2 regions of the Marinomonas sp. 63XJN7_7_ISO-PGPR-S23-202 genome follow, and region 2 is predicted to be linked to the other one. Evidence: predicted binding sites of a transcription regulator. Region 2 holds the regulator's gene; the other holds the start of a gene.
What was found. The regulator PhoB, encoded in region 2, activates phosphate uptake and scavenging genes when phosphate is short. The targets are predictions, from matches to a motif close to TGTCATANNNNTGTCANA.

Region 1 (4,204 bases), 1.5 Mb from region 2:
GGGCGCATAGTGTGTGGGCTGGCGTGGATCGTATGGTCGATGAATTGACAATGATGTCATTTACCATTGTCCGTTTAGTTGACCCTGAGTTGGCGAAGACCATGTCTGAAGCGGTGTTGGCGTGGACCATGTATCTGCATCGCGGTATGCCATTTTATAGGCAACAGCAGCAAGAGAAAATATGGTATCAACGGGCAATGGTGATGCCACAGGACCGACGAGTGGGGGTGTTAGGATTAGGGGAACTAGGGCAGGTTAGTGCAGCCCGGCTAGTGGACAATGGTTTTCGTGTGTCGGGATGGAGTAGAACGGCCAAAACTCTTGAGGGAATTAGGTGTTATTGTGGTGACGAGGGATTAGAAGCATTGTTGAGGGACAGTGATATTTTGATTTGTTTGCTACCTTTGACTGATCGTACCCGTGGTCTACTTAATTATGAAAGGTTGGCTCTGTTACCAAGTGGTGCTATGGTGATTAATTTTGCCCGAGGCCCCATAGTGGATGAAATGGCTTTGTTAGAACACTTGGATAATGGACATCTAGATCATGCGGTATTAGACGTGTTTGCTCAAGAACCGTTACCCGTTTTACACTCTTTTTGGTCTCACCCGAAGGTAACTGTCTTACCTCATATTTCCGCACCAACGAATCCCACTTCTGCTAGTCAAATAGTGGCGAAGGCGATTCGCCTCTATCGTGCGAATGGTTTTATCCCAGAAGGTGTTAATGCCTCTTTAGGTTATTAATCATGAAATAAATAAAGGTTTTCACTTTTCTGAATGGCCTGCAATATGGCCGTAGTATACTAACGATAATATTTTGCGAACATATTATAAGGAAGTGGTGTATGCCTCATTGTATTGTCGAATACAGCCAAAATTTAGAACAAGAAGTGCCGCCAGTCGATTGGCTGGACGCGGTAAAGTCGGCTTGCTTGGCTTCGGGCCTTTTTGAAGAGGAAGATCTTAAGTTAAGGGCGCTTGCTTACAAAAACGTTGTGACAGGGGGCAAGGATGATGCCTTTGTGCATGTCACTATTCGGATGCTATCTGGTCGTTCAGTTGAGAACAGAAAAGCACTCTCCTCTTTAGTTCTTGATGCTCTACAGGGCTTTAAGGTGGTGAATGTGAGTTTCACTGTCGACATATGTGAAATGGACAAAGAAACCTACACAAAAAAATGAGTACTGTCACTGTAATACTGACCTCTTTCTCTGAGAGACCCTAGGACAAAAACATGAAATGGTTGCTAGTACTGATATTATGTTCACCTTCTTTGTTGTGGGCAACAGAGAGTAAAGCACTGACGGATCCATCGTCTGTTAACGCTAACCCCGATACTTCTGATGATTCGACGCCGGAAGAGCCCACTGTTCCTGAACCTATCTCGGAGCGTGCTAAAAAGGCCCATGGCCTTATACAGCAACGCATGGAACAAGAGCAAGCAACGGCTAATAATCCGTTTGTATTAACACCCTATAAAACCAATTATTTTTTACCGTTTAACTATAACCCTCACCCTGTCAGTCGGGCGTTTTTAGGGGATAAAAACAGCTCAGATGATTTAAATGACGTTGAATTTAAATTTCAATTCAGCTTTAAAGTGCCTGTTTTATACGATGTGGTTGGTAAAAACAGTAGTTTATGGGTGGCCTACACCCAGCTGTCCTATTGGCAAGCATACAATAGTAGTATTTCAGCGCCCTTTAGAGACACTAACTATGAGCCAGAAATGTTTCTAATGACGGAGCCCAAAAAAGCTTTGTTTGGTATTAAGCCAACTTATATAAGCTACGGTATTGTGCATCAATCGAATGGACAATCAACGGCTTTATCTCGTTCTTGGAACCGTTTATACGTCGACTTTTTGTTTCAGACTGAAAATACCGTTTATTCCATCAAACCTTGGTATCGTATTCCTGAAAATGCCGCCGACGATGATAATCCTGATATTGAAAAATATTTGGGTTATGGGGAATTGACCATGGTGCATACCATTGACGATTATACATTTGATATGACCCTACGAAATAATCTTCGTACATCCGGTAATAAAGGGTCGGTGCAATTAGGCTTTACTTTCCCTCTTTGGGGGAAATCGAGAGGTTACATACAGTACTTTAATGGTTACGGTGATTCATTGCTCGATTATAACCACAGCTCACAAACGTTAGGTGTGGGAATCATGCTAACGAGCTGGTTATGAGGTAACGGGTGCCGTTTGTGTGAGTGAATGTCATTTTCAATGCCTCGTATCATTCGGGGCATTTTTCGTTCTAGTCTGTGAATCCTATTATAATTTTACAGTGAGTATGGGCTTCATACAGCTGTCATATAACTGCCGCTAAACTGACATTTTTCTGTTCTATGTTAGAAAGACAAATAATGAGCGGGGTGGCGTATGAATATCCTTCAAAATATCCACACAGTAGATGTGCATGCTTTTTCTTGGTTTATGGCACGCAAACATCGTGTTGGATTTACTCGAATAGGACGTGCTATTTCCTTTAGTGCGGATGGCCCATTGTATGCTCTGCTAGCTTTATCCTTGTGGTGGCTAGAATTTAATACTTTAGTGTTGATATTAGTGATGGGGTTTGCTTTGGAGCGCTGTTTGTATTTTCTTTTAAAGCGCGGCTTTAAACGCAATCGGCCGGCGGATGCCCTAGAAAATTTCAGTAGTTTTATTATCCCATCTGACCAATTCTCTTTTCCTTCAGGCCATACTTCTGGGGCATTTTTTATTGCCTATTGTTTAAGCGAATTTTTTCCTGAATTCAGTGTTTTATTGTATATCTGGGCCGGTCATGTGGGGCTGTCTCGAATATTTTTAGGGGTTCACTTTCCAACGGATACGGTAATGGGAGCATTACTGGGCACGGCTTGCGCGGCTATTATGGTAGGAGCATTAGTGTGAAAATTTTGTACGGCGTTCAAGGGACTGGCAATGGCCACATTACTCGTGCTCGTTCAATGGCGGCTGAGTTTCACCGAGCGGGTATTGAAGTGGATTATATTTTTTCAGGACGAGACGCAAAAGATTACTTCGATATGGATGTCTTTGGGGATTATCACACTTTTCAGGGGCTGAGTTTTGTGGCGCGAAATGGCAAGCTGGACATTGTCTCTACCTGCCGGAAAGCGAATATTATAAAGCTACTGAAAGATATTCGAGCCATCAATACTCGTTCTTACGATTTGGTGATTACGGACTTTGAACCTATTGTTGCTTGGGCGGCGAAACGCCAAGGAACCCCTAGTGTCGGGTTTGGTCATCAATATGCATTTCATCATAATATTCCGCAATTTAAAGGGAGTCGTATCGCTCAATGGATTATGATGCATTTTGCGCCCGCTACCACACAGCTGGGTGCTCACTGGCATCATTTTGGTCATGCGATTTTGCCACCTTTGATTCTGATGGATAACAAATATAACAACCCCAAAGATGACCATGTGCTCGTCTATTTGCCTTTTGAGGACAGTGAAGAGGTCATGGAATGGCTGGAAGGGGTTCCGAATTACCATTTTCGTATGCACTGTAAAGACATTGAGCCTGGCATCTATGGCAATGTTGAAGTCTTTCCATTCAGTCGCGTTGAGTTTCATAAAAACTTAAGTGAATGCGAATCCGTTTTGTGTAATGCCGGGTTCGAACTGAATTCAGAAGCGTTGCAATTGGGGCGTCGTATTTTAGCCAAGCCGCTACAAGGGCAAATAGAGCAGCATTCGAATGCTATTGCTTTGGAATATCTAAAACTTGCACACACCAGTAGTACACTGAATTCGTCGATTATTCAAAATTGGTTAGAGAGCAGTCGGGTGGTTCAGGTAAATTACCCCAATGTGGCAAGAGCTGTCGTGGGGTGGCTCCATAAAGAAAATGACATGGGATTAGCGGCCTTATGTGAGCAGCTGTGGGCGCAAACATCAAGCTTGTCCGGTGATATTGATTTTAGTTTGAATGGGTCGACCACCGCAGACTCGAGTCGGCGGCAGCGTACTGTCCTAGTGTAAACCCATTTCAGGACGACGGGGCAGATGAACATTAAACGCCTCTTTAGCCGTGCTAGGGAGGCGTATTTGCGGCTTATAGGTATTGCTAAAACCTTTTTCTATATGCTTGTATAGGTTTGGCCTGAATTAGTCGTTTGTATCTAACGCTAAGTTTTCATCAGCACGGTTGATCTCTTTGATGTATTGGT
Region 2 (4,204 bases):
GCCAATGAGCCCCATGAGTTTTTCAATAATCCACAACACGACCGTACGCAATTGTTCCTAAGCCAAATTTTGAACCATTGATACTGATTCCCTGTTAACTAAACAAATAGGATCAACAGCCTCACCTCGATGTTCCACCATGACGTTGGACATAAAGGCGAGGCTTTTTTATGCATTGTTCTATGGGACAAGGTTGCGAAACCTCAATATAATAGCCATGTCACTAATCGAGACCTTTATGCACTGGCAGAAACACCAGTGTCGATAAAAGGGCTCTTAACGATTGGCCTAACATGCAATTAAATCATCATCTGACACTTGCCTTGCACTACCGTTGGCAACCCTTAAAACAAATTAGCAAACAGCAAATTCCGGCGTCACTTTGGTTTTGGCTCACGACCAGTCAATCCATCACCGCAGAGTTGAAAAAAAGAGGCCAACTCACGGTAGAGGTTATTGAGGATGGTTGGGGAAAAGCAACGCCGCGTGAAAAACGACGACTCAACATGAAGCCACGCGATGCTGCGCGTGTTCGCACGGTATTATTAAAAGTCGATGGTCGAACCGTTATATACGCCCGCTCCATTATCCCAGCCAACGCCTTACGAGGTCATTGGCGACAAGTGAAACATTTGCACAATAAACCATTAGGCGGTTATTTGTTTAAGCATAGGGCACTTAAACGCAGCCCTATTGAGGTAGCGGCCCTTCCCAAAGGCTTATTTACCAATCACCATACCAAAGTCTGGGCAAGACGCTCTGTTTTCCAACAATTTGGCTCTGGTATCTTGGTCAGTGAAGCATTTTTCGAGACAATGGCATAACATAAAGGCGGCTTCGCCTAATTCTGACGACTAAATCAATGGACTCCCATGAACAAGCTTAAAGATTACGCCGACTTAACGCGTTTTAATCGTCCTATTGGCTCCCTACTCTTGCTGTGGCCAACCCTATGGGCCCTTTGGCTAGCGGCCGATGGCTGGCCCCAGTGGCATCTTATTGTCATTTTTGTTCTGGGAGTGTTTAGCATGCGTTCCGCAGGCTGTGTCATCAATGATTATGCCGACCGAAAAGTCGATGGCCACGTTGAGCGAACAAAGAATCGTCCTTTACCGTCTGGCCGTGTGTCCGAAAAAGAAGCGCTGGGGCTGTTCGCCTTTTTGGTCGTACTGAGCTTTTTGTTAGTGCTGTGTACCGATTTACGAACCATTTTGCTGTCTTTCGTCGGCTTAGGGCTAGCGGCACTGTACCCCTTTATGAAGCGCTACACCCACCTGCCCCAGTTATTTCTTGGCTTGGCGTTCTCTTGGGCGATTCCCATGGCATACAGCGCCCAAGGCGGGGATCTGCTAGACCCCAAGTTGTGGATGCTGTTTGTGGCAAACTGCTTCTGGACCATTGCCTATGACACCTACTATGCCATGACAGACCGACCCGACGATTTAAAAGTCGGCATTAAATCCACCGCGATCCTTTTCGGCAAATACGATTTACTTGTTATTCTCTGTCTACAAGGTCTGACGTTATCCCTGTTGGTCTGGATCGGAATATTGGCCCACCTTAACTGGATCTACTTTGTGTCGCTTATCATCAGTTTGGGATTATTTGGGATGCAATACCAAAAAGCCAAAGAACGTGACCGACAAGCCTGCTTCCATGCTTTCTTAGACAATAACCGAATTGGTTACTGTATCTTTATTGGCATCGCTGCTAGCTTACTATTTGTGTAATATATGGCGAATATGTGACATTTTCATATAACTGTCATACTAAGACGTTTTAATTAAACCGTTCCTGAGATGAGGGTAGATCCTGTGACCGGTAAAAAAGTATTAATCATTGATGATGAGTCTTCCATTCGCGAAATGATCGCCGTCGCCTTAGAAATGGCGGGATACGAATATATGGAAGCAGAAAATAGTCAACAAGCCCACGAAATCATTGTCGACCATCGACCTGATTTGATTCTCTGCGACTGGATGATGCCAGGGAGCAGTGGTATAGAACTGACTCGTCGCCTTAAAAAAGACAGTGCAACAGCGGAAATTCCCGTCATTATGTTGACGGCGAAAAGTGAGGAAGACAACAAAATTCAAGGGTTGGAAGTCGGTGCTGACGATTACATTACCAAGCCCTTCTCACCACGAGAATTAGTTGCCAGACTGAAAGCCGTGTTGCGTCGAGCCACCCCTCAAGGGGTAGATGAGCCAATAGAAATTGAAGGGTTAACCCTTGATCCTATTAGCCAACGCGTTACCATTGACAGCAAGCCACTTGATATGGGGCCAACGGAGTACCGCTTGCTAAAATTCCTCATGACTCACCAAGAAAGAGCCTATTCACGGGCACAATTATTGGATCAGGTATGGGGCGGTAATGTTTATGTGGAAGAACGTACCGTTGATGTACATATTCGCCGTTTACGTAAAGCCATTGGTAGCAGCCATGACTTTTTGATTCAAACCGTTCGAGGGACTGGCTACCGCTTCTCTCCGAAAAGGACTTAGTCATATAATATGAAAGCAGTTTGGCGAAGAGCAATAATTCGCTGGTCTTTAGGGCTTTTGGCCTGCATCGTCATCGGTTTTATCATAAACCACTTACAAGCCGTTGTACTTTTGTTTTTATTGGGAACATTGTATTGGCAGCTGTATCAACTTTACCAATTTCATTATTGGCTACGCCACTCAGGACGAGGTGCGCCTCCTGAATCGGATGGCATCTGGGGAGATATCTTCGATGTTGTCTACCGTTTACAGAAAAAGCAGCGTAAATCGAAGCGCCGCATGCGCCAAGCCCTGAATCGTATCGAGAATTCTACCGCCGCCCTAAAAGAAGGCGTCATTATGGCCGATAACCAAGGCAACTTAGAGTGGTGGAATAACTCGGCCGGGCACTTTTTAGGCCTAATGCGCCCAGTCGATCGTGGTCAACCCATTACCAATATTGTTCGCAACCCAGAATTTTTTCGTTACTTTACCCAAAAACGTTTTGGAGAACCGCTGGTGATTAAGTCACCGGCCAAAGAGGGCGTTTATTTAGAAGTCCAAACCACCTTGTATGATAAAAATGATCATTTGATTTTTATCCGCGATGTCACAAGACTGCATCTGCTTGAAGAAATGCGCAAAGACTTTGTCGCCAATGCTTCCCACGAGCTAAAAACCCCTTTAACGGTCATCAAAGGTTACTTGGAAACGTTAGAAATGTTCCAAGACTCCCTGCCCGCCAGCATGCAAAAAGGCATCACCAACATGTCTGAGCAGTCGGAGCGCATGGAACATTTAATCGAAGATTTATTGCTGCTATCGCGTTTAGAAAGCAATGATAAACGGGAGGAAGAGCATTGGCACGAGGTGTCTTCTTGGGCAGAGGCGATTAAGAAAATTGCGTCACCACTGCTTACTGACAAGCATACATTAGACATTGATATTCCAGAAAAAGCACGTTTGTACGGTTCTTACAACGAGCTCTACAGTGCGTTTTCTAATTTGGTGGTCAACGCCATCAAGTACTCGCCAGATGGTGGTGACATCAAGGTGAAGTGGGAATCCAATGAATTTAGTGGCGTGTTTTCAGTAGCCGACCAAGGTTTGGGCATAGACCCAAGATACATTCCGCGCTTAACGGAGCGATTTTTCCGCGTAGATAAAGGCCGCAGCACCAAAACGGGCGGCACGGGCTTAGGTTTAGCCATCGTCAAGCATGTCCTCATGCACCATGATGCTAAGTTACAGATCCTTAGCGAACTCAACCGTGGTAGTCGCTTCTCTTGTCATTTCCCTGCCAACCGTGTGCGGACGGATGATATCCCGGCGTTTTCTGCAATAGAAAAAAATGTTGAGGATGACAAAGAACCTATTGCAAAAGACCAATAAACCCCACCCTAACCCTCCCCTTAAATAAGGGGAGGGAACACGATATTCCTCAACCCAGCCCCTTCCAACGGAGCTGGGAGGGAACTACGGCTCATCCTACCAAAGGGAACTGTTTCGCTCCTCCCCCTTACCAAGGGGGAGGCTGGGAGGGGGTGATAAGGGTTCAATAAATAACACTATAAGCTATCAAACAGCTTACTGATAAACGCTTCTTTTTCAGCATCTTGGTCAATCAGCCCTAAACCAACGGTTAAAAAGGTTGAATCATGTTTCTTCTCAGTGGTGGCGACGGATTGGACATAATAATTTAGGCGATTGACCTTGCC

Region 1: AC0VYG_RS06205 (phosphatase PAP2 family protein) is a predicted target of PhoB. The motif match lies at 2,328-2,345, and genes of this name have one in related genera.

Annotation. Positions count from the first base shown of each region.
Region 1 is NZ_CM149677.1:1,354,024-1,358,227, forward strand. It holds gene AC0VYG_RS06190 (2-hydroxyacid dehydrogenase) at 1-746, shown strand, start outside; gene AC0VYG_RS06195 (5-carboxymethyl-2-hydroxymuconate Delta-isomerase) at 848-1,183, shown strand; gene AC0VYG_RS06200 (phospholipase A) at 1,237-2,205, shown strand; gene AC0VYG_RS06205 (phosphatase PAP2 family protein) at 2,401-2,916, shown strand; gene AC0VYG_RS06210 (MJ1255/VC2487 family glycosyltransferase) at 2,913-4,016, shown strand; gene AC0VYG_RS06215 (AhpA/YtjB family protein) at 4,143-4,204, opposite strand, start outside.
Region 2 is NZ_CM149677.1:5,100,235-5,104,438, forward strand. It holds gene AC0VYG_RS23480 (amino acid ABC transporter ATP-binding protein) at 1-81, shown strand, start outside; gene AC0VYG_RS23485 (chorismate--pyruvate lyase family protein) at 294-824, shown strand; gene ubiA (4-hydroxybenzoate octaprenyltransferase) at 873-1,730, shown strand; gene phoB (phosphate regulon transcriptional regulator PhoB) at 1,815-2,507, shown strand; gene phoR (phosphate regulon sensor histidine kinase PhoR) at 2,517-3,878, shown strand; gene AC0VYG_RS23505 (response regulator) at 4,055-4,204, opposite strand, start outside.